Regions from separate parts of the Piscibacillus sp. B03 genome, predicted to be linked through region 1. Evidence: predicted binding sites of a transcription regulator. Region 1 holds the regulator's gene; the other holds the start of a gene.
The links. The regulator NrdR, encoded in region 1, represses ribonucleotide reductase genes. The targets are predictions, from matches to a motif close to AACACNATATATNGTGTT.

Region 1 (16,057 bases):
TCAAACAGGTGGTACTGGACTTGGGCTTTCAATCGTTAAACATATCGTTGAAGCGCATGAAGGTATGATTGAACTTGAAAGTGAAGAAGGAGAAGGAACGACAATCACGGTGTCAATCCCTCAGAAAATATAATTTGTTATAATAGATAAAAAGTTAGTTAAAGAGGTGTTTTTCTTGTCAAAAGATGAGATTGTTCTGATCGATGGAAATAGTGTTCTATATCGAGCATTCTTCGCATTACCACTACTCAGTAACGATAGCGGTGTGCATACAAATGCGGTATATGGATTTACGAATATGTTGTTAAAAGTATTAGAAGATAAAGATCCTAGCCACATTTTAGTGGCTTTTGATGCTGGCAAAACAACATTTAGACATGAAACGTATAAGGAATATAAAGGTGGACGTCAAAAAACACCTCCAGAGCTGTCGGAACAATTCCCTGTCATGCGTGAGATTTTAGATGCATTAGGTGTTAAGCATTATGAACTTCCACAATATGAAGCGGATGACATTATTGGTACGATTTCAAAACAAGCACAAGTTGATAAAAAGAAAACATTCATCTACTCAGGTGATAAAGACTTACTCCAGTTAGCCTCAGATCATGTGACAGTTGGTGTAACGCGTAAAGGGATCACTGACATTGATGAGTATACACCTGATCAAGTAAAAGAGAAGATGGGTGTTACGATTGATCAAATTATTGACTTAAAAGCGTTAATGGGTGATAAGTCGGATAATATTCCAGGTGTTCCTGGAGTTGGAGAGAAGACGGCTGTAAAGCTTCTAAATCAGTTCGGTACACTTGAAAATATATACGAAAATATTGATGAGGTAAGCGGTAAAAAATTAAAAGAGAATTTAATTAACCATAAAGATGAAGCGTTCATGTCAAGAGAGCTAGTGACGATTAATCGTGAATCACCAGTCGAAATCAAAGTAGAAGACCTTGACTACAATGGTTACCAATCTCGTGATGTCATTGAGCTGTTCAAACAATACGGTTTTAAGTCGCTCATGGGACGTATAGATGGTGAAGAGGAAGAAGTCGAACGTGAAGACGTTTCATTCGAAAAAGTAGATGAGTTTACAAAGAATCTAGTTAGTGATCAAGAAAACTATTTTATTATGGAAATGTTAGAGGATAATTATCATAACGGTGAAATTCTAGGTTTCTCATTAGTAAATGAAAAAGGTCAATATTTTATTCCAACTGATGTTGCACTAACTTCTGGAGATTTTAAAGAGTGGCTAGAAGATGAACAAAGCCCTAAAATTGTTGCAGATGCTAAACGTGTAAAAGTCGCTCTGCAGTGGAAAGGCCTTGACTTAAAAGGAATTCAGTTTGATTTGATATTAGCATCTTATATTGTGAACCCATCTAATAGCAATCACGACTTACCATCTATTGCACAAGGAAATGGTCTTGTCGATGTGTCGTATGACGAAGAGGTTTATGGCAAAGGCGCCAAGCAGAAGGTTCCTGAAGAAGATGTGTTAAGTGAACATATTGTTAGAAAAGGTATTGTTGCGAGGAAGCTGTACCCAATATTAGATGAAGAAGTAAAGAAAAACGAACAAGAAAAGCTCATATATGAGTTAGAAATGCCACTTTCCTTGATTCTAGCTGATATGGAATATTTGGGTGTTAAAGTTGATGTAGATCGTCTAGAAGAGATGCAGCAAGACCTTAGTGAACGTCTCGATAAAATTGAAGATGAAATCTATGAATTAGCAGGACAGTCTTTTAATATTAATTCACCTAAACAATTAGGTAAAATTTTATTTGAGGAGTTAGAGTTACCTGTCATCAAAAAGACTAAGACGGGTTATTCCACATCCGCTGATGTTTTAGAAAAATTACAGCCTGAACATGAAATTGTGGATAAAATTTTGCTCTACCGTCAGTTAGGTAAATTACAATCTACTTATATTGAAGGACTATTAAAAGTTGTACATGATGATACGCATAAGATTCATACTCGATTTAACCAAGTATTAACCCAAACGGGACGCTTAAGTTCGACAGATCCAAACTTACAAAACATCCCGATTCGTCTAGAAGAAGGACGTAAAATTAGACAAGCCTTTGTTCCGTCTAAAGAAGATTACGTCATCATGGCTGCAGACTATTCGCAAATTGAATTACGTGTATTAGCTCATATTGCGAATGATGAAAAGCTTATTTCTGCATTTAGAGATGATAAGGATATTCATACTCAAACGGCTATGGATGTATTTAATGTAAAAGAAGATGAAGTTGACTCACTCATGAGGCGCCACGCCAAAGCAGTTAACTTTGGAATCGTATATGGTATTAGCGACTATGGCTTAAGTCAAAGTTTAGGGATTAATAGAAAAGAAGCTGGTCAATTTATAGAGAAGTATTTTGAAAGTTATCCTGGTGTTAAGGCGTATATGGATGAAATTGTTCAACAGGCTAAGCATGATGGCTATGTGGAAACCATTATGAAGCGTCGCCGCTACCTGCCTGATATTACGAGTCGCAACTTTAATAAAAGAAGTTTTGCAGAACGTACAGCTATGAATACACCTATTCAAGGAAGTGCAGCTGATATTATCAAGAAAGCTATGATTGATGTTATGGAGAAACTTAAAGCATCTGATATTAAAGCTAATATGTTACTGCAAGTTCACGATGAATTAATTTTTGAAGTGGCTAAAAGTGACCTTGATGAGTTGAACAAATTAGTTAAAGAAGCAATGGAGAATACAGTTGAATTAAATGTGCCATTGCTTGTTGAAGCGGATCATGGCACAACTTGGTACGATGCAAAGTAAGGGAAGGATATACTGATGCCAGAATTACCAGAGGTAGAAACAGTTAGAAGAACATTAGAGCCAATTATTCAGGGAAAAGAAATTGAAGATATTGTCATTTATTACTCAGGAATTATTAAAGAGCCTGAAGATTCAGTGGCATTTAAACATCAAATGATGGGACAACAATTTAAGAAAATTGATCGATTAGGCAAATTTTTAATTTTTCATTTAACGGATGACCGTTTAGTGTCTCACCTTCGAATGGAAGGTAAGTATGGGATTTATGATAATGATGAGCCATTAGAGCCACATACACATATCGTGTTTAAACTAAACGATGGAAATGAGTTAAGGTATCGAGATGTTAGGAAATTCGGAACGATGCATTTAAAAGAACCAAAACATCTTTTAACAACTGCCCCTTTAAATAAGCTGGGGGTTGAGCCTTTTAGCGAACAATTTACAACAAATTATTTGTATGAACGACTTCGAAAAACATCACGTAAAATAAAACCGGCTTTGTTAGATCAAGCGATAGTGACAGGGTTGGGTAATATATACGTGGATGAAGTTTTGTATAGAAGTCAAATTCACCCTGAACGGATTGCGAACACTATTACAATTAAAGAGGCTGAAACCATACAACAAAACACTGTTCAGGTTTTACAAGAAGCCGTTGATCATGGGGGTTCATCCATTCGCTCTTATTTAAATAGTTTAGGTGAAGTTGGCATGTTTCAGCTTCAGATTTCTGTTTATGGCAAAGAAGGTGAGACTTGCCCGAATTGTCACACTGTTATAGAAAAAATAAAGGTCGGAGGAAGAGGGACGCATTTCTGTCCGCAATGTCAACCAACCCCGAACTAACACACGTTATTAGCTTCTTTCATAAGATAGGTTGAGTCCTTATGGAAGGAGCTTTTTAATTTGGATCACATCTTGGTTATCATTTTATTATTAAGCTTAGCCGTTAGTTTTGATAGTTACTTTTTTGGATTTACTTATAGTTTGAAATCAATTAAAGTAAAGAAAACAACCTATTTAGTTATTGGACTGGTTACATCAGTGAGTTTTTTAATAGGTTACTTATTAGGTGACTTGTTAGCTCTTTTTATCCCGAGATTGGCGGAATATTTGGGCGGTTTTGTGTTTGTATTAATAGGTTGTTATGTTTTATGGCAATGGTTTGATGAGCAACGTGAGAAGTTCCGTCATTATTACCAAAAAGAAGCGGTTCGTTTTAATATAAAAACGATTTGGATGATCTTAAAAAATCCACAAATGGCAGACTTAGATCAATCCGGTACCATTTCAGGGAAAGAATCTTTTGTCGTAGCCCTTGCGCTATCGTTAGATTCTTTTGGTGGTGGAGTTGGAGCCGCATTTAGTATCCTTCCATATATGTTAACAGCATTTTTAATAGGATTATGTTCGATGTTTTTCTTAGGATTCGGTACTTTAACAGGCCGCGTCTTAACAAAGTATAATTGGATGCATCAATTATCTTTTCTGCCAGGCTTAATTTTTATTATGTTAGGAATATGGAATATAACGAAGTAGGTGATCAGTATGTCAGTAATCATTGGTTTGACAGGAAGTATAGCAACGGGTAAATCCACAGTATCTAAAATGTTTAAAGAATGGGAGATTCCAGTCGTTGACGCGGATCAAATTGCGCGAAATGTCGTTGAACCAGGTGAGCCAGCTTATAATAAAATAGTGAAACACTTTGGTGAAAAAGTGTTATACGATAATGGTACATTAAATCGAAAAAAGCTTGGTGAAATAGTTTTTGGTGATGAAGAAGAGCGCAAGACACTGAATGGTTTTATTCACCCAGAGATTCGAAAAGAAATGATTAGACAACGAGAGGAATATGTTGCGGCAGGAGAGTCTGCCGTTGTGTTGGACATCCCTTTATTGTTTGAAAATAAATTATTTGATTACGTTGATAAAGTCCTTGTAGTGTATGTTGATCCTGATACCCAACTTGAAAGGCTAATGGAACGCGATGAAACTGGACAAGAAGAAGCGTTAAGTCGAATCCAATCTCAGATTTCTATTACGGAAAAGAAAGATCGAGCTGATGCGATTATTGATAATACGGGTTCAGTTGAAAAAAGCAAGGAACAATTAAAGGAAATTCTCCAAAAATGGGGAATTGAAAATAAAAATCTATAAAAGTAGTAACATTTTTTTATAAAACTCCCCTATAATATAATAAATGTGTTATACTATTGTCGTAAAAAATAATGTTAAGTGTAACATATATAGAGCTTGGGAGGTTATTTAAATGACAACACGTATTGCAATTAATGGATTTGGCAGAATTGGTCGTATGGTTTTTCGTAAAGCGATCAAAGACGAAGCTTTAGAGGTTGTAGCAATTAACGCAAGTTACCCAACAGAAACATTAGCACATTTAATTAAATATGATTCTGTACATGGACGGTTTGATGGAGAGGTTACGCATACAGATGACGAAATGATCGTAGATGGAAAGCATGTCGCTAAGGTTTCAAATCGTAACCCATTAGAATTACCATGGGCAGATTTAAACGTAGATATTGTAATTGAAGCAACAGGTAAATTTAAAACTAAAGAAACAGCTTCACAACACATTACAGCTGGAGCAAAGCGCGTGATTATTTCTGCTCCTGGAAAAGAAGTTGATCGTACTATTGTTATGGGTGTTAATGAAGACGACTTTAATCCTGATACAGACGAAGTAATTTCAAATGCATCTTGTACGACTAACTGCTTAGCTCCTGTGGTTAAGGTGTTAAATGATGAGTTCGGTATTGAAGAAGGATTAATGACAACTGTTCATTCATTTACAAATGATCAGAAAAACTTAGATAACCCGCATAAAGACTTGCGTCGTGCGCGTGGTTTAACACAATCAATTATTCCAACTTCGACTGGTGCTGCGAAAGCCATTAATGAAGTTTTACCAGAATTAAAAGGCCGTCTACATGGTATGGCATTACGTGTACCGACACCAAACGTGTCATTAGTAGATTTAGTAGTAGATGTTAAACAGGATGTGACAGCTGAAGAAGTGAACCAAGCATTCTATAGTGCTATGGAAAAACAAATGGCTGGAATCTTATCTATTAATGACGAGCCATTAGTTTCAGTTGACTACACGACGTCACCATATTCTTCAATTGTTGATGGTTTATCGACAATGGTAATGGGTACTCGTAAAGTGAAAGTATTAGCTTGGTATGATAACGAGTGGGGCTATTCCTGCCGTATCGTCGATTTAGCAAAGTATGTTTCCCAAAATATTAAAAATGGTCAAGTGACTATGTAAATAAGCTAAAAAGCCAATCGTACTCGAGAGTTCGATTGGCTTTTTTGTGGCTAAAGGTCGATAAATTATCGATAGGGATCGATAAAAAAGACTTTTTTACCGAGTCGACAAAATTCGTGGCTGATATTTTTTGATAAGGGGTCGATAAATCGTAAAGTGGGGTCGATAAAGAGCACGGTTTTAAATTTAGAAATTAAATGTGAAGCAAGAAGCATGTGTTGTAACGCCGAACTGGTGCATTATAATAAAATTCAACAACTTTATGGGCATCAATATTATAAAATTAACTTTAAAATTTAACAGAGCAAAAAATAAAATATTTTGAAGGAAATTGAGGGGCAATGTCGAATACTTTTCTCGTAACTATATTCAATGTGATAAAGGAGAGTTGCGAATGTCAGAAGAATATTCAAATAATGTGTATGAATTTATGCAGAATTCAACTAGTACCAAAACGTATCGTCACGATTATCCAATGACTGAAGAATTAATGGATGAATTATTAGGCGAGGTTTATTTGCCAATTTATAAACAGACTTATTTTCATCACTATGAAAATGCCAAAGACAGATTGTTAAGATTTGTTCGTGAACACGAGGTTCCTAATACAAAACAAGAGAAGGTCATTGATTTAGTGTTTTGGTGGAAGATTCTATACGAAATGCAACATGATGAAGATTTTGATGAAGTTTATCAATATAAGGTTTCTCATCAAGCTTTCTTAAATAAACGACCCATACTATCCTCTTGGTTAAAAGAGTGGTATAAGATTTATCCTAAATTTTATTATGTTTCCGACCAGTTTGCACTAAATGGTTCGTTTGCTGTAGATTGTGAGAAACAAACAATTACCGAAATTCTATTTCCCCATCCGATGATTCAACCCCCGAAAAAGTACTCTATAATAGTGGCTATATTACTTCCTTACTGTGATTCATTGTATTTTCCGTTATGTGATTACTATGTGTTTGATGACAAAGTCAAACGAGAAATTGCTCCCAACATCAACTTTCTTTATCAAGAACTAGATGGCAAAGATCACAAGCTCGATCAATTTATGCATATGTTCTCTTCCGTATTGAGATTAGAACAATTATATTTAGATAATATAACTTCTAGACCCAATGACATCTAAATCCCCTTCTATATTTTATTCTCAATTAACTGTAAAATTTGTTATACTAGTAAAAAGGTATAGACTACGGTATGTTTACGGAGGAAAAAAGATGCGTTGCCCGAACTGTGATGCAAAAAACACAAGAGTATTAGATTCAAGACCGATTGATGAAGGTCGTTCAATTAGACGAAGAAGAGAGTGCGAGTCGTGTCAGTATCGCTTTACAACATTTGAGCGAGTAGAAGAAATTCCTTTAATCGTTGTGAAAAAAGAAGGTACCCGAGAAGAGTTTAATCGAGAGAAATTAAAGCGAGGATTAATTAAAGCTTGCGAAAAACGCCCGGTTTCAATTGAAGAAATTGAGCGTATTGCATTTGATGTTGAAAAAGATTTAAGAAACCAAGGGAACTCTGAAATCTTAAGTGATGATATTGGGGAATTAATTATGGATCGGTTAGCTGAAGTAGATGAAGTGGCTTATGTACGCTTTGCTTCGGTATACCGTCAGTTTAAAGATATTAATGTGTTTATGAGTGAACTAAATGAAATGATTAATAAAAATAAAAAGTAATGGGAGTATGGGGTGTAATTCTATGAACGAACGGATTCGGCATCTGTTGCCTAACGACCGCTTGAAGATATTTCAAAAAGAACCTTTTTATGAAGATGCTGAAACAGTTTTAACACTGTTGTATCAACCTCTGATTTCTATTAAAGGAATCGCCGTTTACCAAGCACTATGGAAAGAATCGGCGTATCAACAACCGCAAACCTCTATTTCCCATCATCAAATGATGAATACACTGAATATGACTCTAGATGATTTTTATGAAGCTAGGAAAAAGTTGGAAGCGATCGGTCTACTCCAATCTTATAAAGAAGAAGGCACTTATCGAACTTTATATTATATATTGCAGAAACCGTACTCGGCTCAAGGCTTTTTTGGTGATCCGATGTTATCTGCTTTATTGGAGCATCACATTGGCCGAGACGCTTATCAACGACTGAAAAAGAGACTACTAAGCGATGTCATCCTACCATCAAATGCTCAAAGTGTGACTCATTCATTTGATGATGTATTTACGACGATTAACCCGGACCAAATGCCACAAGAACCTGTTGTTGAAGAAACAGATCCAAGTGCAATTGAAACTAAACTTCCCTTAGAATGGCTTCATAAAATGTTAACCCAACAGCAAATTAAAGCTCAATCAATTTTGACCCAATCAAACCTTGATTTTATGGAAAAAATGATTAAGATTTATGATGTGGATTTTTTAGAGCTTGAAAAAGCCGTTATCTGGGCAGTTAATGAGAAGCAACAGTTTGATCGTAAAGAATTTCAAGATATGTGTAAGGATATTTTTTATAAAAAACATGGTAGTGTACCACCTAGGCTTTATTCAAAAGGACAAGTCCAGTCAGAAAAACAACCTGAACAGAAGGCACAAAATGAAGAACCTAAAACAAAAGAAGAGCAGCTAATTCAGAGGTTTAACTCAATCTCACATCGTGAGCTGTTAGAAGACCTTTCTGCTTCTGGACGTGCGTCAATGAAAGAAGTAGATATGCTCACGACCATTATGGAAGAGCATGGTTTGTCTCAGCCTGTCATGAATGTGTTAGTTGACTATGTGTTAAAGCGTAATCAAAATAAACTATCTAAAAATTATATTGAGACAATTGCAGCTCACTGGAGTCGTGAGGGAATTTCACAAGCAAAAGAAGCCATGCAGATTGCTAAACGTGAACATCATATGTATGAAACATGGAAACAAAAGAAAAATCAAAACCAGAACCAAAAAAGGCAACAACGTTCTAAAGAAGTGTTACCTAAATGGTTTCAAGATGAGCGAAAACAAAAGAAACAAACATCAGAACCAACCAAAAAGCCAGTAAACCAACATGATACTAAGAAAAAACGTGAAGAGTTAGAAGCGTTTATTAAAAATTATTCTAAAACGAAGCATTAAGGGTGAATTCCATGGAATCTATTCAATCAGCGTTAAGTCGATGGATGAAAGGTAAAGAAAGCTTCCAGCATTCTATGCAACAAATGCGTAAAGAAGTGCTATCTTCAAAGGATGTACAAGCTTTCTTAAAAGAACATCCTGAAATTACCGAAGAACAAATTAATAAACAATTAATCAAATTATATGAATATGATGTTTCGTCTAAGGCATGTGAGAAGTGCACTTCTTTAGAACAGTGCCGAAACGTTGTACAAGGTTATGTACCTGAGATTAGTTTGGAGAATAAACGAATTAAGCTAAGGTATCACGAATGCCCGCGTCAAGAGAAACATTTAGAAGATTTAGAAAAACATAAATTTGTACAAAGTCTTCATATGCCACGTGAAATTCATGAGGCAACATTTGATCAGATTTATTTAAACGAAGAAGCTAGGTTAGATGTTTTTGCTCAAGTTAAGTCGTTTTTCGATCAAGCGCAAAACGATCTTCCAAGCAAAGGATTATTTTTATACGGTAAATTTGGTGTTGGAAAAACATATATGTTAGCGGCATTGGCTAATGCATTGGCAGAATTAAAAGTAGATACTTATTTTATTTATATGCCAGAATTAGTTCGTGAAATGAAAGCATCTATTAATGACTCGACGATTAATCAAAAAATTGATCGCTTCAAAAATGCTTCAGTTTTAATTTTAGATGATATTGGGGCTGAGTTTTCATCTGCTTGGTTTAGAGATGAGGTGCTTGGAGCCATACTACAATACCGTATGATGGAGCGTCTTCCAGTTTTCTTTACATCAAACTATTCACCAGAAGAACTAGAATCGATTCTATCTAAATCAGGTAAGGGTGATTACGAGCAATTAAAAGCTGCTCGTATTATGGAACGGATTAATCAAGTCAGTAAGCCAGTAGAAGTAATCGGTGAGAATTACCGTAACTAGAGGGTTGGACTCAAGTTCAACTCTCTTTTTTTAATAAAGTTTGTCCGAATTTTCATGTTTTACATTTCTCTTTCATAAACTGTACTACTGTGAATGATGTGGAAAGAGGGATGAAACATGAAAGAGACGTTATTTCTGTTTCAAGATGAGAAGGATGCTAATCAATTTTATCTATTTGTTTTAGCATCGACATTTAATGGTGACGTACGAATCAAAGGGAGCGAAGTACGTCTATCTGGTTACAACAAGTTAAAGCAGACAAGCTTAGTTGATTTAATATTTCCTTTTATCGTTAACTTTTATGTGCCGAGGGTCTCTAATTACTTATTAAGAAATGCCTATTACTATCACGAAGAAGAAATTGAACAAATTGTTCCGTTTGTATTATCAGTCAGTTCGATTTCTAAAGAGTTACACACGGATTTATCCTTTTCCTTATATGAAAGGCTGATTTATTACTTATACACTCATGAAACACGTGGCGTCGTCGATATGGAGCATTTATATTTAACGTTATTCCAAAATGAAGACGCTTGGTTAGAGATTGTCGGTTACGGTATTGAGGAATGGCAGTTTGAGTTAAACTTTCAAGAACAAATGAATGACATTAGACATTATGTGTTTAAAAAAAAGCCTAAGCTCCCTAAAGTCATTGTGAATATTAAGGATCGAATTCGGTTCTTTGACTCACACGGACAACCTATTCGAGAAGAGGTGTTAGCACATTTTCGAAAAGTGTCTGGAACTAGCGTGATTGAGGAGTATGATCAAACAAAATTAATTTCTACGCTAATGTCAATTGCTCCTCAACAAATTGATGTGTATGCATCAAATGATCATATGCATACATTATATTGGATGATGAATATTTTTCAAGAGCGTATTAAATTATTCCCGGTGGAGCAGTTTCCGTACAAAATTGTGGAATAGCTTGATTTCTTTCTCTGAGATGGTTATAATACGTACATAAAATATTATGAACGTGCGTAGAAGAGGACATGAACAAGTCGACACAGCTTTACAGAGAGGGAAGTCGTGGCTGAGAGCTTTCTAGTATGACTGCTTGTTTACCACCTCAGAGCATCGATCGTGAAGCTATGAAGTTAGCGATTGACGTACCATCGGCGTTAACGATGTCTGAGAGAGCTGTTTTATTAAACAGAATCAGGGTGGAACCACGGGTATAACACTCGTCCCTTTTATTAGGGATGAGTGTTTTTTTGTTTATCTAAAAGTTGAATTTGATGAGTGAAGGCGGCGACTCTTAGGGGAACAGCACGAGCCGAGGGGCCACAGGATGTGGGTCAGTTCGGCGTTGCAACAGGACGTTGCGAACTTAGCCGAACATCCTTCAACTTCTAAATGAGTTCAGAGAAGTTGAGGCCGTGCCCCAGGAAAGCGTCCGCCGAAAGCGAATCAAATTTTAATAAATCACAAAGGAGTGGATCACATGTCAGAGATGATTCAAGTCAAATTCCCAGATGGCAATGTTAAGGAGTTTCCTAAAGGAACAACGACTGAAGATATTGCAGCTTCGATTAGCTCAGGCTTAAAGAAGCAAGCATTAGCTGGTAAATACAATGATGAAATGGTCGATTTACGTACGCCATTAAATGAAGACGGCGACATCCAAATCATTACTTACCGTGATGAAGAAGGTTTAGAAGTGTTAAGACACTCAACTGCACACTTAATGGCCCAAGCAATTAAACGCCTATATCCAAATGTGAAACTAGGAGTAGGCCCAGTTATTGAAGGTGGGTTCTATTACGATCTTGATATGGAGGAAACGATTACTCCAGAAGACCTTCCTAAAATTGAAAAAGAAATGAAGAAGATCGTCGATGAAGCATTAGAAATTCGTCGTGTTGACGTTTCTCGTGAAGAAGCAAAAGAACGCTACAAAGAAATTGGCGACGACCTTAAACTAGAACTAATTGACGATATTCCAGAAGGTCAGTCTATTTCGATTTATGAACAAGGTGAGTTTTTTGATTTATGCCGTGGTGTTCACGTACCTCACACTGGAAAAATTAAAGTGTTTAAGCTATTGAACATTTCAGGTGCTTACTGGCGTGGAGACAGTAATAACAAAATGCTTCAACGAATTTACGGTACAGCATTCGAGAAGAAGGGCCAACTTGAGGAACATTTACGCCTACTAGAAGAAGCAAAAGAACGCGACCATCGTAAACTTGGTAAAGAGTTAGACATTTTTACCGTTTCACAAAAGGTAGGTCAAGGCTTACCGCTTTGGTTACCTAAAGGGGCGACAATCCGCCGTACAATTGAGCGTTATATTGTCGATTTAGAAACTAAGCTCGGCTATGATCACGTTTATACTCCTGTATTAGGTAGTGTCGATTTATACAAAACAAGTGGTCACTGGGATCATTATCAAGATGACATGTTCCCGACAATGGAAATGGATAATGAAGATTTAGTACTTCGTCCAATGAACTGTCCACACCACATGATGGTTTATAAGAATGAACTTCATAGTTATCGTAATTTACCAGTTCGTATTGCTGAACTTGGTACAATGCACCGTCATGAAATGTCAGGTGCACTAGCTGGATTGCAACGTGTACGTGGTATGACGTTAAATGATGCTCATATTTTTGCACGTCCTGACCAATTAAAAGAAGAATTTATCCGTGTTGTTGAGTTAATCCAAAATGTGTATAAAGACTTTGGTATTAACGACTATTACTTCCGTTTATCATATCGCGATCCAGAAGATACAGATAAATATGTGGATAATGATGAGATGTGGAATAAAGCAGAAGCTTTATTAAAAGAAACAATGGAAGAGATGAATGTGGAGTTTGTTGAAGCTAAAGGTGAAGCGGCATTCTACGGTCCAAAATTAGACGTACAAGTGAAAACAGCGTTAGGGAAAGACGAAACATTATCGACTGTTCAATTAGACTTCCATTTACCAGAACGTTTTGATTTAACTTATATTGGTGAAGATGGTAAAGAACATCGACCAGTTGTTATCCACCGTGGTGTGGTATCGACAATGGAACGATTTGTTGCATTCTTAATTGAAGAATATAAGGGTGCATTCCCAACTTGGTTAGCACCAGTACAAGCAAAGATAATTCCAGTCTCATTAGATGTTCATATGGATTATGCTAAGAAAGTTGAAGATCGTTTACGTCGTGAAGGAATCCGAGTTGAATTAGATGTACGCGATGAAAAACTTGGTTATAAAATCCGTGAATCGCAGACACAGAAAATTCCTTATTCTTTAGTATTAGGTGATAAGGAAATGAATGATGAAGCAGTTAACGTCCGTAAATACGGGGAAAAAGATAGTGACACAATTGGTTTAGAAGATTTTGTGCAACAAATGGTTGATGAAGTGAAACATCATAAGTTATAATGTTTAGCAGTTGTGCTTTTACAGTACAACTGCTTTTTTTGTTTTATGTTGTCAGGAACTTCTCTTGACAATTTTGTTCAGTCATTATATACTTTTAAAAGTGAATTAAATAAGGTCATTTGATAGACAAGTAGAAGCACCCGCTTCTCACCTGATCGACGCCTTGAGTAGTTGGCAGGTCATCATATTTCTGACACATACGGAATGAGTATGTTTTTTGATGAAATAATGTGTGGGTGCAACTGTGTACCGACACTTTTTTTATGGTCAAAACACTTGTCGAGGATGCCTTATTCAATGTAACTTTGTTAAGAGTTAATGAAAAACGAACGATCGTTTTTCTTACAATTTTGTGGAGGTGGCTCACTATTAGCAAAGATATGAACGTTAATGAGGGAATTCGAGCTAAAGAAGTCCGACTCATTGACTCAAATGGCGAACAATTAGGAATTAAATCTCGTCAAGAAGCTTTAGAGATTGCTGATCGTGCTAATCTCGATCTAGTGTTGGTAGCACCAAACGCTAAACCACCGGTATGTCGTATTATGGACTACGGTAAATATCGCTTCGAACAACAGAAGAAAGAAAAAGAGCAACGTAAGAATCAAAAAGTTATTAACATCAAAGAGGTTCGTTTAACACCTGCTATTGAGGAACATGACTTTAATACGAAATTACGTAATGCTCATAAGTTTCTTAAAAAGGGCGATAAAGTTAAAGTAAGCGTTCGTTTCCGCGGTCGTGCAATTACGCACAAAGAGTTAGGTCGTGAAGTATTAGACCGATTCGCTGATCAATGTAGCGAATTGGCAACACTTGAAACGAAGCCTAAAATGGAAGGCCGTAACATGTTTATGATGCTTGCTCCAAAAGCAGAGAAGTAAAAGTTATTACAGAAGGAGGACTTTACGATGCCAAAAATGAAGTCGCATAAAGGTTCACAAAAGCGTTTTAAGAAAACAGGAACTGGAAAATTTAAACGTTCACATGCTTTCACTAGTCACTTATTTGCAAATAAATCGACTAAACAGAAGCGTAAACTACGTAAAAGTGCAATGGTTTCTAAAGCGGACGAAGGTCGTCTAAGCAAATTATTACCTTACAAATAAGACTTATTAACGGATAGATTTAGGAGGGATTACAATGCCACGTGTTAAAGGTGGAACAGTTACACGTAGAAGACGTAAACGTGTATTGAAATTAGCTAAAGGTTATTATGGTTCGAAAAGAACGTTATTTAAAACAGCAAAACAACAAGTAATGAAGTCAGGTCAGTATGCTTACCGTGACCGCCGTCAGAAAAAACGTGACTTCCGTAAATTATGGATTGCACGTATTAATGCGGCAGCTCGTATGAATGACATTTCTTACAGCCGTTTAATGCACGGTTTAAAGCTAGCTGGTGTTGAAGTTAACCGTAAAATGCTAGCTGACTTAGCTGTTAACGATGAGAAAGCTTTCTCTGAATTAGCAGAACAAGCTAAATCAGCTCTTAAATAATGAACACAATGCCCTGAAAGGATTAGTCCTTTCAGGGTTTTATTGTATCTGAAAAGGAGAACATTACATGGATTATATTTGGTTTTATTTAATCATCATCCTTAGCCTAATTGGATTTGTTTGCATGGGTCTAGATAAACGGAAAGCAAGACTGCATCAATGGAGAATACCTGAGAAGACATTGTGGCTTTTGGCCATCTTCGGTGGTGCGCCTGGTATGTGGGTCGGCATGAGTGTTTTTCGACATAAAACACATCACTCGACTTTTAAATTTGGGTTGCCTATATTAAGTGTTCTTGTTTTGGGAGTCGCTCTTTACTTGTCATAATAGCTCGTCTTATGTCATATAGTTATACAAGAGGGATAAAAGGAGGGGTAGTTATGAATAATGCTTTGGTATGGGCACAGGATACAATGACATCAACAACGTATGTGGCACCTATGCTATTTATCCTTTTTCATATCATTCGTCCTTTCTTATTTATTCCGGTAGCATTTATTTGTATCACAGGCGGCTTACTGTTTGGGCTAACCTATGGAGCAGTTTATTCATTAATTGGCGTGACGTTATCAAGTCTTATATTCTACTTTTTCATTAAATCTATGCCAAAACTATTTAATCGTTTTCACAGGCTTCGTGAGAAAATGTTTGGAAAACATCGTGAGTTAACCATTCCGCAAGTGTTGTTATTACGTGTAACACCATTTATTCACTTTCATTTAGTATCTATTTTACTGATAGAAATGACTCGTAATTTTAAAGAGTATGCTAAGCTATCTATTTTATCCAATGTACCGCTGGCGGTCATGTATACGTCATTCGGACAGTGGTTTCAAACTCTTCATTTCCATCATGTACTGATACTAATGGGGATCATTTTATTAACGTTTTATTTATTAAGGAAAAAAGAGATTGTCTTGAAATGGGAAGACTTCTTTGCACCTGACCTCCAAAAGTAGTGAACATGTGTTTTGTCACATGTTATACTATCTTTTAAGGAGGTTTTATTATGAAGTGGGACAGC
Region 2 (16,057 bases), on a different contig from region 1:
TTGTGTATTGAACAGCATTATAAAAACTTGTTATCGCAATAGTTAATAAAACCCCAAAGATAACCAGATAACTAACATTTGAAACTGTCTTGTTTTCAAAGGATCCAATCAGTAACTTAAGAAATACACTTAAAAGCGTTAGGAATATTAACATTCCTAGGAGTTTGCCATTTACAATCCACTCATCTATAAAAAATTTAAGAATACCTGAAAACCAGTATTTAAAAGTAAATACAGAACCATCTTGTACAGAATCTAACCAATGGTCCTGGCTTGAAAAGGGCAAATATTCTCTATAGTTGGCTAAAACTTGCTGCCATTGTGCCTGCATTTCCTCACTCTCTGTCCATTCTTTAGGCATCTCAAATAGTCGTTCATCATTGGCAAGCACACTAGATTCTGAGAATAGAACTATGAAAATAGCACATATGGTAACGTATCCCAACTTTTTCATAAAACGATCCCTTCTTCATTAACCAGGTATAAAACTCATTAAAGTCTCTAATACTGCAATGAATATTGGTAAAGCGAAAAGCAGGATAAAAATTTTACCTACTAATTCAACTTTTATGGCTATTGCTTCTAAGTCTGCATCCTTTAACAGTTGTGCTGTAAATTCAGTTATGTAGGCAATCCCAATCACTTTAAAAATAGTATCTAGATGGAGTAATGAAACATTAAACCGTGATACGATTTGTTGGATTACATCAAACAGTTGGGAAACCTTGTCCAACACAAATATAAAAACAATTACACCTGTAATAACGATTAACAAAAAACCAATTGTTTCATGCTTCTCGCGCACTAGAATGATTAACATCGCCGCTACAATCACGACAGTAAGCAACTGGAGTATTTGCATTACATAAATAAACCTCTAATGATTTGTAATAAAAATACAGATTTAATTTGTTGGAACAGTCTAGATAGATGATCGACTACAATGACTAGCACTATGACAAACCCAATTAAAGTTGCCCAGTGAGCAATATCTTCTTTTCCCATCTGTTTTAAGATTGTATGGATCATAGCGACGACAATTCCAATTCCCGCTACTTGAAATAACAAATATACATCGGCCATCTACCTTTACCTCCTAGTTCAAATGAATATAAGCGTTAATAATAAACCGAATAATACTCCCAGTGCACGAAACATATTAGAGAAACGCTTTTCCTCTTCTGAGGCATCTGATAATTCCCTCTGAAGGTGTACTTTTGCTAACTGTATTTGCTTTTGTTGTTGTTCCAAATTATGAATACCTAGTGTTTGCCCAAACTGCGTTATAATTTCTTTCTCCCTTTCTTTCATAGCTGTGTGATGCCATTTTTGTATGAAAATTTGTTCCCAAACATCGTTTAATGATTCAGAAGACTTTATAAGTTGTTCTGAAATATCGTAAAATATATAGCCTAATGGTGGGGTTAGCTGTTTGGATATTTTATTTAATACTTGATGAATAGGCTCTTGTCCGTATACCATTTCTGCTTCCATAATTTGAAGCGCATGTAATAACTCACGTATTTGCTTAGGGCGTTTCGCATAATTTCTAGCGATATCGATTCCGACCCACGTGCACGTGAACAGTATCAGAATAGCTCCGATCCACTTCATTTTGATTTCTCCTTATGTGATTCTTAATCATTTTGAATTCTTGATCATAAACTTGTTTCACTTTACCAGGCTCTCTTTTATAATCTAGCAATACAAAACGGTCAAAAACTTGGTCTTGAAACAACGGTTGAATCGAAGGACGTTTCCTAATTTCATTTAAGGTGTATCCGTGAATACTACAAATAACTTGTACACCTGCTAAAACGGCCTCCTTTATACTTCTCACATCTAATTCATCACCGATCTCATCAACAACTAACACTTCTGGAGACATGGACCGAATCATCATCATCATACCTTCTGCTTTTGGGCAGTCAGCCATAACATCTGTACGTGCTCCAACATCATGCTGAGGAACTCCCTCGTATGGAGCTGCAATTTCTGATCGTTCATCTATCAAAGACACTCTCATACCTTTTCGCCCATCAAAACCGTCACTCACTAAACGAACGACATCTCTTAATAAGGTTGTCTTACCAGTCTTTGGCGCACCAATAATCATGGTGTTCAGAACTTTATTAGCTGCTCGATCATAAATGAATGGCATAACATTATTAGCTGTACCTTTATGCTCTTTCGCCACACGAATATTAAATGATGAAATATGTGTAATTGCCTTGACCTTTCCTTGAGATAAAGTTACTTTACCAGCAATTCCGACACGGTGACCTCCACGGATGGTAATATAGCCATTGCGCAATTCTTCCTCCATACGATATACAGAGTGCTGGCTTATTTTCCCTAAAAATTCTTTTGCATCTTTTTCATTAAAAACATACTGTTGGCTAAACTCTGTATGGTCGTGAAAAACAAGCTCTATTGGTTTATTCATCCTTAATCGGACCTCTTCAAGTTGATCTTGTTGTTGAGGATTTAGTTCTAAAATCATAAACTGAATATCCGCTGGCAACATTTCTAAGATCTCTTTCATGTGACATCCTCCTACTTAGATATCACTATTCTATGAATGCTATTTCTTGAATATGAAAAAAGAGTATAGTTAATCTATTAATTTTGAGTTAGGAAATATGAAGAGTTTTTAAAAGAATTTTGAAAACATGAAGGGGGTACATAAGGAAATGAAGCTAAAATAAAAATAACCCGAACAATGACTTGGAATAATAGTCATCGTTCGAGTTACTTGGTTTAGTAAAAAAATTAAGCTCGTGATACGTATTTACCATCCGTTGTACTTACAACTAACATGTCACCTTTATTAACAAAGAAAGGTACTTGAACTATATGGCCAGTCTCTAATGTAGCTGGTTTTGTCCCACCACTAGCTGTGTCACCTTTTACTCCAGGTTCTGTGTCAATCACTTCTAACTCAACGTTATTTGGTAGCTCGATCCCTAGAGTATCACCTTCATACATTAAAACAGTAACTTCCATGTTTTCTTTCATGAAGTTAAGTTCACTTTCAATCGTCTTTGAAGGTATTTCAATTTGTTCGAAAGATTCAGTATCCATAAACGCATGGTTATTACCATCTGCATAAAGGTATTGCATTTTACGACGTTCTAAATGAGCTTTGTTAACCTTTTCACCAGCTCTAAACGTTTTCTCTTGTATATTACCATTCTCTAAATTTCTTAATTTTGAACGAACGAATGCCGCCCCTTTACCTGGCTTAACATGCTGAAACTCAATTACTTGCCAGATTGAGTTATCTAGTTCAATTGTTAATCCAGTCTTAAAATCGTTTACAGAAATCATTATAATTTTCCTCCTCAATACTTATAGAGTTATGAGTTCTTTAGGTGCGAATGTCAAAGATTCATTTCCGTTTTCAGTGATGACTGTATCATCCTCAATTCGGCAACCACCAACATCTGGTACATATATGCCCGGCTCAATTGTAACAACCATTCCAGGCTTTAGTACAGTGTTTGAACGGAAAGATAAACCAGGACCTTCATGCACATCCATTCCTAGACCATGACCAGTCGAGTGACCAAAGTATTCACCATAACCCTTCTCTTTAATGTAATCACGCGTCAGAGCATCTGCTTCAATTCCAGTCATGCCTGCTTTTGTGTACTCCATGCCGCGTTTTTGTGCTTCCAATACTACATCATATATCTCTTTGAGCTTGTCGTCAATTTCTCCAACAGCTACCGTACGAGTAATATCAGAACAATACCCTTTATATAATGCACCAAAATCTAAAGTGACTAATTCACCAGATTGAATTTCCTTCTCTGATGCAACTCCATGTGGCAGTGCAGATCGATACCCTGATGCGACAATAATATCAAATGAAGATGATGTAGCTCCATGACGACGCATAAAGAACTCTAGCTCATTTGAAACATCAATTTCTTTAACACCAGGTTTTATGTAAGATTGAATATGCTCAAATGCATCATCAGCTATTTTTGCAGCTTCTTTTAAAATGCTTAATTCCTCATCTGTCTTTATTAGACGTAACTCTTCAACGACACCTGAAACTGGCACAAATTCTGCACTTAATTCATTATGGTAATTTTCATAAGTTGAGTACGTCATAGTATCTTTTTCAAAACCTAGCTTATTAAGGTTTAATTCTTTTACCTGTTTAGCTACTTCTTCATGAATGGGACCTTTGTGTTCTATAATTTCAAAACCTTTGACTTCATCATTAGCTTGCACCGTATAACGAAAATCTGTAATAAACAGAGCTTGATCCAAGGTAACAAGTACAACCCCAGCAGTACCAGTAAATCCAGTTAAATAGCGTCTATTCTTACCATTCGTAATCAAAATACCATCTAGTTTTTTCTCATTCAGTTTCTCTCTCAAATTACTTAATTTGTTCATTATTAATCCTCTCCCTTTCTATGATCTAATAGTTTCACCAATGCATAAGCTGCGATTAAGTAACCGTCAACCCCAAAACCCATAACTTGCCCAGCTGAAACAGGTGAAATAAGTGATGTTTGGCGGAACTCCTCACGATTATGTATATTTGAGATATGCACTTCAACAACCGGAGGAATAATCGCCTCTATTGCGTCACGAAGTGCAATGCTTGTGTGAGTATATCCTCCAGGATTGAAAATCACTCCTGAGTATTCCTGATGGGCTTTGTGCAATTGGTCAATTAACTCCCCCTCATGATTAGACTGAAATACATCGACTTTTATTCCTTGATTTTTTAAAAAGTCTATGACATCTTTTTCAACATCATGAAGCGTTTTGTTCCCATAAGTTGACTGGTCTCTCTGCCCCAATAAATTCAAGTTTGGACCATTTAACAGTAATACTGGTTTCATGACAATTCCCCTTAATATTCTGTCTATTCATTAGTTTATCATAACTAGACTTCTTTTTGGACATGATTCGCTTCAATTCGACGGTCATGATATTCATATGAAATTGTATACCCTACAAATACGCCATATAATACAAACTGACAAATTGTCGTCACAATTGTGTCGCTTGAAAGATCATAGAATGATGGTACATAGTAGAATAGTGGATTCATAATAATAAACACAAGAACCCACAAACCCATACCAAACATAATGCCTGGCATCATACCGTGTAATTTCTTCATAAGCAAATAATACGCTAATGCTGGTATAATGCCTAAAACAGTTAATATCGCTAAACTAATTAATTCTCCAGTTAGACCTTCCGTCCATCCACCTGAAAAGAATGACCTAAGAATAAATGTAGCATGCGACACCTCAGAAAATTTGAAGAAGTAAGCAATTGAACTAACTATTCCCCAAATAAACGCTCCGACAACACCACAAAACAAACTTTTTAGAAAAACTGATCGTTTACTTTCTTCTTTGTTGTGCTTTCTTGACATCGTACATCCCTCCATGAAAATAGTTTGTACGTTACTTAATGAATCATACCTTGAAATGTTGGTATATACGTTTGTGGTGATTTTTAGTAAAATATACATAGAATACCGTATATTAGTTGTTACACATGGTAAGATATTAATATATTAATTGATACAGTGAAAGGAGTCTGTCATGGGTCAAAAAGCAAAGTATTTCGTTTATGGAATCATTGGTTTAGCTATATTCGGACTCATTTACAATTTATTTGTAAATCCTGTTAACTTCTTTAAAAGTATTCTTATGATGCTAGGGTTTGCTGTTGTGATCGGGGTTGTCATATATTATCTATTTGTTGGTAGACATAAGGGCGGCCAGGACTCTAATTATCGAAAAGCTTTAAAACAATCACGCAAAAAGTACGGCAAAAATACAGTACCTTTCACAAAACAAAATGGCCCAAGTAAGATACAACGCACTACAAAAAAGTCTTCTCATTTGACTGTTATAAAAGGCAATAAAAAATAGCTGAACATATAAATCGTTCAGCTATTTTTTATTTAATTATTTGACCTTTCAAAATAACTTTGAGCGCTGTTTTTTCCTAAATTATATAAATACTCTTTTTGCTCAATACTCAAATCAAAATCTGTTGCCTTTATGTTCTCTTTAATGGGTATAAACATTATGTTTTCCGCTTCATTTGAAGATATGTATTTAGTATCATGAGCATGAATCATCGTAGATATAATCGCTGGTAGCATATCAAATGCGGTTTTGATATGTTGTCCAGGTACCACAGAATCATAAGAGCTTAATTTAATTCCTAATGTTGGCCTATTTTCCTTAAGAGATTCTTGTTGAAATAACCAATAAGGAAAGTTACTTAATGTTCCCCCGTCAATAAAAACATATTGATTTCGACTTTGAGTCGTTAATTTAATGGGTTGAAAGAAATAAGGAATGCTAATGCTAATTCTTACGGCTTTAGAAACTCTAAAAGTATCGGGCTTTATTCCATAAATGTGTTCTAAATCATTAGGAAATACAGCTATTCGACCATTTGTAATATCTGCACCTATAATAAATAACTTTTCTTTTAAATCTTCAAACGTACGAACACCTTTTGCTAATAATAAATCGTCAATCCATTTCTCAATATATTTACCTTGATACAACCCTAAACTATAGTACATCCACAACCATTTTATAAAAGGAATTCGTTTTGCAAGTGGGTGAGGATCTAAAAATTTTTCTGTATCAAGATCATTAATAATTCTTTTAATATCACTGGGCTTATAACCTGCTGCTATAAGTGCTGCAATTAATGCACCTGCAGATGCACCAGCTAACCGACAGAATTCGATACCTCGACGGTCGCACTCGTCTAACGCACCCAAAAATGCAAATGCTTTTATACCTCCACCTGAAAAGACGCCATCAACTTTCATGTGACCCCTCCATCCATTGATGCACATATCATTTTATGTTTGGAGGATAGTAAATAGAACATATAAGAAAAGCGCCTGGTAGCACCAGACGCTTTAATTCTATAAGCCACATTTTAATTGGGCACCACAGTTTGTACAAGTGTTACATCCACCGACATCTTCTATATTACCCTTACGACATACAGGACAAGTATCACCAATTTCTGACCCAATATTGACGTTTGTTTTATCTAATTCTTGGACCGTTTCCATTAACACTACTTTTTTCTCTTCTTCTTCAAATAGCTCCTGTTGTTCTGAGATATCATTTTCTTCTGCTTTCAGAGTTAATACTTGAGTGTCACGGCTACCGTCAACATAGACGGTACCACCTTTTGCTCCACCTCTGTATAGACGGCGATAAACCTTCTCAACTTGATCTACACGGTAACCTTTTGGAGCATTAACGGTTTTAGAAATTGAACTATCAACCCAACGTTGAATAACACATTGTGTATCAGCATGTGCCTCTGGTGATAAATCCATTGCTGTAATAAACCATTTAGGAAGCTCATCTTGTGACGCTTCAGGGTGTTGCTTGTAATACTCTTCAGCGATATCTGCTTTTACTTCAATAAATTTACCTAATCGACCGCTTCGGTAATAAGTAAATGAGAAGTAAGGCTCTAAACCAGTTGAAACACCAACCATTGTACCAGTTGAACCAGTTGGGGCTACTGTTAGTAAATGAGAATTACGAATACCATACTGCAAGATACCTTCTTTAATATCTTCAGGCATTTTTTGCATGTAGCCTGTACTAACAAATTTCTCTCTTAACACTTTTGTTTCATGATCAGTTTCACCAATTAAAAATGGGAAACTACCTTTTTCTTTTGCTAACTCAATAGAAGTTCTATAAGCTGTCGTCGCAATGGTTTCAAAGATTTGATCTACCATTTTATTTCCTTCATCTGAACCGTACTCTGTCTCACAATAGATTAGAAGATCATGTAAACCCATTACTCCTAAACCGACACGGCGCTCACCAAGAGCTTGCACTCTATTTTCGTCTAAGAAATAAGGTGTCGCATCAATGACGTTATCTTGCATTCTAACTCCAACTTCGACCGTCTGTTTTAATTGTTCTAAGTCAGGTTTCTTTGATTCTTTATCTGCTATATTAGCTAAGTTAACGGCAGCTAAGTTACAGACAGAATATGGTGCGAGGGGTTGTTCTCCACATGGATTTGTTGCAACCACTTTTTGACCATAAGCCTTAGCATTGGTTTCTTTATTCGCATTATCTATAAAGAAAATACCAGGTTCGGCAGAGTAAGTCGCACAGATGTTAATAAGATCCCAAAGTTCTTTCGCTTTAATGCGTTTATAAACTCTAATACCGTAACCTAAGTTTTCCCAATCTCTTACGTCTCCATATTCATGCCAGTGCTCGTTGTAAAATTCCATCTCTTGTTCTGAATAGTTTTCTACATCTGGAAAGCGTAAATCATACTCAAGATCATTCTCTACCGCTTCCATAAATTCATCTGTGATACATACAGAAATGTTAGCCCCCGTTAGAAAATCCGGGTTATGAACACTATATGTTCCACCATCTCTAAGTTTAGATTCTGCTTCTCTAATATTTTCATCAGAAAAACCACCTTGTCCAGGAATATGTTTGTAGTTAACAATCCCCTGGTACATCTGCTCTTCAGCTGTGGTTAATGGGGTGAACTTTAATTTATCTTTAGCTAACTGCTGAATAGTTTCATCCTCTATGTTTTCTATTAAATATCTAAGAATCCTAGGGTTTTGCATTTTAGAAATAATGAATTCTATAACATCTGGATGCCAATCATTAAGCATAATCATTTGAGCACCGCGCCTTGATCCGCCCTGTTCTACTAAATGCGTTAGTTTCGCTATATCATCTAGCCAAGATACGGAACCAGATGACTTACCATTTACACCTCTAGCTAAAGCATTTCGAGGTCTAAGTGTCGAACCATTCGTTCCAACGCCGCCACCACGTGACATAATCTCCATTACTTGTTTGCGGTGATCACTAATCCCTTCTCTTGAATCTTTCACAAACGGCATCACATAACAGTTAAAATACGTCACGTCTGTGTTCGACCCTGCACCATAAAGAACTCTACCTGCTGGAATGAAGTTTAAATTAGATAGTTCTTCATTGAATTTCTCAAACCATTCCTGCCTTTTTTCTGATGTGCGCTCAACTTCAGCTAGTCCAGTCGCATTACGTCGAGCAATCTGTTCATAGTAGATTTCTAACGGTTTATCAATTGCACTGATCGATCGTTCTACAATACCCGTCTCCTGCTCCGACTCTTTCTCTAATACATGTATAAAGTCTTCTTCTACTTTAATTTTAGCCTTTTTAGTTTCTTGATTAATTGATACAATATATCCTGTACCTCTAGCTGGAAATTTTGGGTCGTCTTTAACTGTTAAGACAACAAAATCTCCTTCTTTTAATGTTTTCTTTTCTGTGTCTTTAAAGGCATATCGGTCTAACATAACCAACCTTGACACACCTTTATGCGTTGTATGCATATCTTTGGTGATGGGATGTACTTGTGGAAACTGTTTGATATCATCATTCAAACGGTCCACATCAATTTGAAAATCCCTAGTTTTCACACCTTGCATGTTGCCCCTCCTCATTCGACAAATTATTTATTGGTCAAATTTTCTTGATGAGTTAAATGTAACAGAACCAAAATTTATTTTCAATATATAGTGTGAACTTTTTAATATTATCACTATATATTGTGTCGTAAAGCATAACCATCAATTAAAGTCAACCGAAAAAATTGTCGAATTTAAATTAAAAATCAATAGAAGTTTACTACTTAACATATTTTCTCTTTGAATATTAAAGCCATGCCTTATATAATATAATATAGACAGAGAACAGAGAGAGGGGATCATAATGGAGATCATCTTATCTATCTTAATTGTTATTGCTGCTTTTATTCTAATTGGTGTCTTTCGATATATTAGAACCAATAAATTTTTAAACACTTTAACTGAATCACAATTTATTGAAGGCTATCGTAAAGCTCAATTAATTGATGTTCGTGAACCTAACGAATTTGAAAGAGGACATATACTAGGTGCGCGTAACATTCCAATGTCACAATTAAAACAACGTTTACAAGAAATTCGTCCTGACAAGCCGGTTTATTTATATTGTCAAAGCGGACAGCGTTCTTTAAGAGCTGCAACAATACTAAAGAAGCAAGGTTATCAGGATCTAAACCATCTTAAAGGTGGCTTTCGTAAGTGGACAGGTAAGGTAAAAGTGAAGAAGAAAGCATATTAAGATTCCAGAGCTCATCTGGAATCTTTTTATATCCCAAATTTAAAACACCTCTATATATGGATATTTTCCACTATAGAGGTGTTTTGAAATTAGTCTTTATAATAACGTAAAACTGGTTTTCTAGCTGCTTGTGTTTCATCTAGTCGACTTATAACAGTCGTATGTGGTGCTTCTTGAACTACTTCTGGGTCTTCTTTAGCCTCATTAGAAATTTGAATCATTGCATCAACGAATTCATCTAGAGTTTCTTTAGACTCTGTTTCTGTTGGTTCAACCATTAAGGCTTCTTCCACATTTAACGGGAAGTATATTGTCGGTGGATGATAACCAAAGTCTAATAAGCGTTTTGCAATGTCTAATGTACGAACTCCTAATTTCTTCTGATTCTTACCTGATAGCACAAATTCGTGTTTACAATGTTGTTTAAATGGTAACTCATACTCATCTTGTAAACGACGCATCATGTAGTTCGCATTTAATACAGCATTCTCACTAACTTGTTTTAAGCCATCTGGACCCATAGAACGAATATAAGTATATGCTCTTACATTAATTCCGAAGTTGCCATAGTATGGTTTTACACGACCAATTGAATCTGGACGGTCGTTATCAAAGAAATACTTCTCACCATTACTTGTTAATACTGGCTTAGGGAGATATTTAGCTAACTCCTCTGATACACCAACTGGTCCTGAACCAGGTCCACCACCACCGTGAGGGCCTGTGAATGTTTTATGAAGATTCAAGTGAACAACATCAAATCCCATATCGCCAGGACGCGCATAACCCATAATTGCATTTAAGTTAGCTCCATCATAGTATAAACGTCCTCCGGCTTCATGAATGATGTTAGCCATCTCAACAATATGTTCTTCAAAAAGACCTAACGTATTTGGATTTGTCAGCATAAGAGCTGCCGTGTCATCACCCACAACACGTTTTAGGTCTTCTAGATCCACTAAGCCACGTTCATCTGATTTAACTGTAACTGCGTCAAATCCTGCAACGGTTGCTGAAGCTGGGTTCGTACCGTGCGCTGAATCAGGAACGATGACTTTCGTACGATTATAGTCACCATTCGCTTCATGGAAAGCACGAATCATCATAAGTCCAGTCCACTCACCATGTGCACCAGCTGCTGGTTGTAGTGTCACTTCGTGCATTCCTGTTATTTCAGCTAATGTTGTTTGTAAATCGTACATTAAACCAAGTGCACCTTGAACAGTATCTTCATCTTGATATGGGTGAATTTGACTTAGTCCTGGAATACGAGCAACATCTTCATTAATTTTAGGATTATACTTCATTGTACAAGAACCTAATGGATAGAAGCCTGAATCTACACCATGATTACGTTTAGATAGTGCGGTATAATGACGCATAATTTGAAGTTCACTTACTTCTGGTAATTCTGGTGCTTCAGAACGAATATAGTCAGGTCCAAATTCTTGATCGATGTCTACATCTGGTACATCATTTTCAGGTAAGCTATATCCAACTCTTCCTTCTTGACTGAGTTCAAAAATTACTGGGAAGTCTTTTTTATTAGCCATTGATATCACCCAATTCTTTTACAAATTGATCAATCTCTTCTTTAGTACGGATTTCAGTTACCGCAACAAGTAAATGCTGTTTCCAACCGTCTCTTACTCTTCCTAGATCAAAACCACCGATATACCCTTTATCAACTAATTTTTGATTAATTTCTTTAATATCTTTGTTAACTTTTACAACAAACTCGTTAAAGAATGGTCCAGTGTAAACAACTTCAAAACCAGCTTCTTCAAATTGCTTTTTAGCATAACGTGCTTTCTTCATATTTAGAACAGCCATCTCTTTAACACCTTGTTTACCTAATGCAGTCATGGCAACAGAAGATGCTAAAGCATTTAAAGCTTGGTTAGAGCAAATATTTGATGTAGCTTTATCACGACGGATATGTTGTTCACGTGCTTGTAATGTTAATACAAAACCACGTTGGCCCTCTTCATCTACTGTTTCACCTACTAAACGTCCTGGAACTTTTCTCATTAATTTCTTAGTCGTTGCAAAGTAACCACAATGAGGCCCCCCAAATTGTGCTGGAATACCAAAGACCTGAGCATCCCCGACAACAATATCTGCACCAAATTCGCCCGGTGGTGTTAAATAACCTAAAGCAAGTGGGTTACTAGATACTAACATCATCGTCTTTTTCTGTTTAGAAATTAATTCATTTACTTCTTTTAGAGGTTCAACTTGCCCTAAGAAGTTAGGGTATTGAAGTACAACACTAGCTGTATCTTCATCTAATTCTTGTTCCAATTGTTCTAAATCCGTTAAACCATCTTTTACATCAATCTCAACAATCTCAAGACCCGGTCCTTTTACATAAGTATGTATTACTTCTAACGACTCAGGATGGATTGCTTTTGATACTAGAACTTTCTTCTTTCTAGTTTGACCTGCAGATAAATTAACAGCTTCTGCTAGAGCAGTCCCTCCATCATACATAGATGAGTTAGAAACTTCCATACCTGTTAGTTCACTAATCATTGTTTGGAATTCAAAAATCGCTTGGAGCTCACCTTGAGAAATTTCTGGTTGATAAGGCGTATAAGCTGTATAGAATTCTGACCTAGAGATCACATGATCAACAATTGATGGGATATAGTGTTGATAAACACCCGCACCTAAAAAAGATGTATGGCTTTGTAAATTAACATTTTGATCTGCCAATTCCATTAGCTCTTTCTTTAATTCATGTTCATTTTTAGCAGGCTTTATTTTGAGCTCGCCGTTAAAGCGCACCTCTTTTGGAATATCAGCAAATAAGTCTTCAGTTGATTCAACTCCAATTGTCTCAAGCATCGCTTTTTTATCTTCTTCTGTCATAGGAATATAACGATGTTGCACGAACGGTCACCTCTCTTATTTTCTTTTATAAAATGGCGTTGGAACTACTTTTGCTTGTAGCGTTCTCTTTCTGACTTTTATTTCAAGTAACTCACCTTCATTAGCTAATTCGGTCTTGACAAGTGCCAAGCCAACATTTTTACCTAAAGTCGGTGATTGTGTTCCTGAAGTAACAAATCCAACAGGTTCACCGCCTTTTAATACTTCATAACCATGACGAGGAATTCCTTTATCAATCATCTCAATACCAACTAATTTTCGTTTTGGACCATTTTCTTTCTGTTCTGCCAAAACTTCCTTACCAATGAAGTCTGCATCCTTTTTCACCTTAACGGCAAAATTTAAGCCGGCTTCTATTGGAGAAATATCCTTTGAAAGCTCTTGGCCATATAAAGCTAGATTTGCTTCAAAACGAAGTGTATCACGAGCCCCTAAACCTACAGGTGTCACACCAAATTCTTCACCCGCTTCAAGAATGGCATTCCACAACTCAATACCACTTCTTTCTTGATCTATGTAAATTTCAAATCCATCTTCGCCAGTATACCCCGTACGAGAAACAATTGCTGTATGGTTTACGCCTTTAAATGCTACGTCCTGTTTAAAACGGAAAAATTTAATGTCACTAAGATCCTCATCTGTTAGCTTTTGAAGAATCGTCTCTGCCTTTGGCCCTTGAAGAGCTAACTGAACAAATTGATTTGAAACGTTACTTACTTCAACTGAACCTTCTACATGTTTTTGAACCCATTCGAAATCTTTTTCTGTATTTGCAGCATTTACAACTAATAAATACTTCTGTTCATCTAGTTTATAGACAATTAAATCATCTACTGTACCACCGTGTTCATAACACATCATCGTGTACTGTGCTTGATTAATCGATAATTTTGATACATCATTTGTTAATAATTTTTGTAGGAAATTCTCGCTATCAGATCCTTCAACTAAAATTTCCCCCATGTGTGATACATCAAATAGACCAGCTTTCTCCCGAGTTGCATGGTGTTCATCTTTAATTCCAGTAAATTGAACTGGCATTTCCCAACCACCAAAATCAACTGTTTTAGTGTTATAAGCTGGATAAATAGGTGTACGTTTTAACTCTCCCATTGCTCATCCCTCCGTTTTTAAGCATTAAAAAAGAGAATACCAAATTAAAGCATTCGGAATTCTCTGTCCTGTCACCTGAAAGTTTCATAATACATAGAGTATTACTTGCATCTTTGGTGGCTCTAACTCGAGCACTCTCCAGAGTAGCGTCCGACAAGAGTCTTTTTGCCTGAGAGATTCATACGCTTTTCGTACTTGCTCCGTCGGCGCCACAATTGTGGTCTCTCCCCTTGTCATCATTCGCCTGATGATATTCTATTTTTTGTACATAATAATACTATACTTGTGTCACATTATAGCATATGTCTGCTAGTAGTGTAAGCGACATCATATAATTTAAGTCACAACTTTAAGAAATTTATTAACAAATAAAATAATACACTAAGTTCTCATAGAGAGGAGTTTAGACTATGAGTATAATCATTCATGATGATGACTTACAATCTCTTGACGAAGATCTAAATCAATTTGAAATAAGTGATTGGGATACGTTTAAACAAGCGTATAAAGTAAGTCAGATGAAGATGAATTCTAAAGACACATTAACTTGTATGCAACATTTACCTGGTTTAGAGTTAATGCCACACCAATTAGACGCTGTTCATAAAGTACTCCACCAAATGCATGGACGTGCCATTCTAGCTGATGAAGTTGGACTTGGTAAAACAATCGAAGCTGGAGTTATTCTTAAGGAATTAATGGTTAAGAACCTAGTAAAAAAAGTATTAATCTTGGTCCCCTCTTCTCTAATCAGGCAGTGGGAAATCGAATTGCAACAACGATTTTATATACCAGCAAGGGCTAAACACCGTTCTTATCCATGGTATGCATACGATGTTGTCGTTTCGTCAATTGATTTAGCTAAAAAAGAACCACATGCTAGTGAAATATTATCACAAGAATACGATATGATAATCATAGATGAAGCACATCGTCTTAAAAATCCTAAAACTCGTAACTATCAATTTGTTAAACAAATAAAGTCTACTTATTGTTTGTTATTAACTGCTACTCCCATCCAAAATAAGATTGATGAGATTTACTACCTTATGTCAATCGTAAGACCGGGATTACTTGGTGATAAACAATCATTTAAACAAACTGTTCGTAATGAAAGAAAAGAAGACAGTCAAGCCATACAAACGCTTGTCAAACAATCTATGATTCGAAACAGACGAGCAGAAACAGCTAATGAATGGACAAAAAGAGATATTAATACGATACGCGTGGACTTTACAGACGAAGAAATGGAGTTCTATAACACATTAGAATCGTTAAATGTGAATCACTCTTTTACAGCTCTAACGTTACAGCGTGAGATTTGTTCGAGTCGTGAAGCTTGTTATGAAACCATTAGACACTCTGACTGGAGTAATGATTTTAAAAAGGAATTAATGTCTCAAATTGAACAATTACCACATCATTCTAAAGCTTTAAAAACAGTTGAATTTGTAAAATCTATAAATGATAAGTGTATTATTTTTACAGAGTATAAGTCTACACAAATTTATTTACAGTGGTTATTACAACAAAATGGGATCTTTTCAGTTACATTTAACGGCAAATTCCGTAAAAGTAAAAAAGACTGGATGGTTCAACTATTTAAAAATAAAGCACAAGTGTTAATAGCAACTGATGCTGGTGGAGAAGGGTTAAACTTACAATTCTGTAACCATATGATTCATTACGATCTACCTTGGAATCCAATGAAGCTTGAACAAAGAATTGGTCGCATTCACCGATTTGGTCAAACAAAAGATGTCAATATTTATTATATGGTGCTTAATAATACGATTGATGAACGTGTATTAAACTTACTTTACGATAAACTTGATTTATTTAAAGATGTCATTGGAGAACTTGATCAAATCCTT

Region 2: ACTWQB_RS07905 (vitamin B12-dependent ribonucleotide reductase) is a predicted target of NrdR. The motif match lies at 9,609-9,626, and genes of this name have one in related genera.

What each region holds. Positions count from the first base shown of each region.
Region 1 covers NZ_JBQQCO010000002.1:77,325-93,381, forward strand. The annotation lists gene pnpS (two-component system histidine kinase PnpS) at 1-133, shown strand, start outside; gene polA (DNA polymerase I) at 176-2,806, shown strand; gene mutM (DNA-formamidopyrimidine glycosylase) at 2,822-3,655, shown strand; gene ytaF (sporulation membrane protein YtaF) at 3,716-4,348, shown strand; gene coaE (dephospho-CoA kinase) at 4,358-4,969, shown strand; gene ACTWQB_RS02060 (glyceraldehyde-3-phosphate dehydrogenase) at 5,082-6,107, shown strand; gene ACTWQB_RS02065 (hypothetical protein) at 6,502-7,242, shown strand; gene nrdR (transcriptional regulator NrdR) at 7,334-7,795, shown strand; gene ACTWQB_RS02075 (replication initiation and membrane attachment family protein) at 7,818-9,197, shown strand; gene dnaI (primosomal protein DnaI) at 9,209-10,141, shown strand; gene ytxC (sporulation protein YtxC) at 10,259-11,071, shown strand; T-box leader at 11,120-11,342, shown strand; gene thrS (threonine--tRNA ligase) at 11,592-13,532, shown strand; ribosomal protein L20 leader region at 13,655-13,800, shown strand; gene infC (translation initiation factor IF-3) at 13,913-14,416, shown strand; gene rpmI (50S ribosomal protein L35) at 14,444-14,641, shown strand; gene rplT (50S ribosomal protein L20) at 14,676-15,032, shown strand; gene ACTWQB_RS02110 (DUF1294 domain-containing protein) at 15,100-15,360, shown strand; gene ACTWQB_RS02115 (TVP38/TMEM64 family protein) at 15,414-15,992, shown strand; gene ACTWQB_RS02120 (dUTP diphosphatase) at 16,043-16,057, shown strand, end outside.
Region 2 covers NZ_JBQQCO010000009.1:63,403-79,459, forward strand. The annotation lists gene spoIIIAE (stage III sporulation protein AE) at 1-454, opposite strand, end outside; gene spoIIIAD (stage III sporulation protein AD) at 473-847, opposite strand; gene spoIIIAC (stage III sporulation protein AC) at 862-1,083, opposite strand; gene spoIIIAB (stage III sporulation protein SpoIIIAB) at 1,102-1,614, opposite strand; gene spoIIIAA (stage III sporulation protein AA) at 1,550-2,545, opposite strand; gene efp (elongation factor P) at 2,773-3,330, opposite strand; gene ACTWQB_RS07880 (M24 family metallopeptidase) at 3,352-4,413, opposite strand; gene aroQ (type II 3-dehydroquinate dehydratase) at 4,416-4,868, opposite strand; gene ACTWQB_RS07890 (YqhR family membrane protein) at 4,913-5,413, opposite strand; gene ACTWQB_RS07895 (SA1362 family protein) at 5,586-5,918, shown strand; gene ACTWQB_RS07900 (patatin-like phospholipase family protein) at 5,951-6,841, opposite strand; gene ACTWQB_RS07905 (vitamin B12-dependent ribonucleotide reductase) at 6,941-9,499, opposite strand; gene ACTWQB_RS07910 (rhodanese-like domain-containing protein) at 9,783-10,175, shown strand; gene gcvPB (aminomethyl-transferring glycine dehydrogenase subunit GcvPB) at 10,265-11,728, opposite strand; gene gcvPA (aminomethyl-transferring glycine dehydrogenase subunit GcvPA) at 11,721-13,070, opposite strand; gene gcvT (glycine cleavage system aminomethyltransferase GcvT) at 13,086-14,183, opposite strand; glycine riboswitch at 14,245-14,327, opposite strand; glycine riboswitch at 14,331-14,423, opposite strand; gene ACTWQB_RS07930 (DEAD/DEAH box helicase) at 14,594-16,057, shown strand, end outside.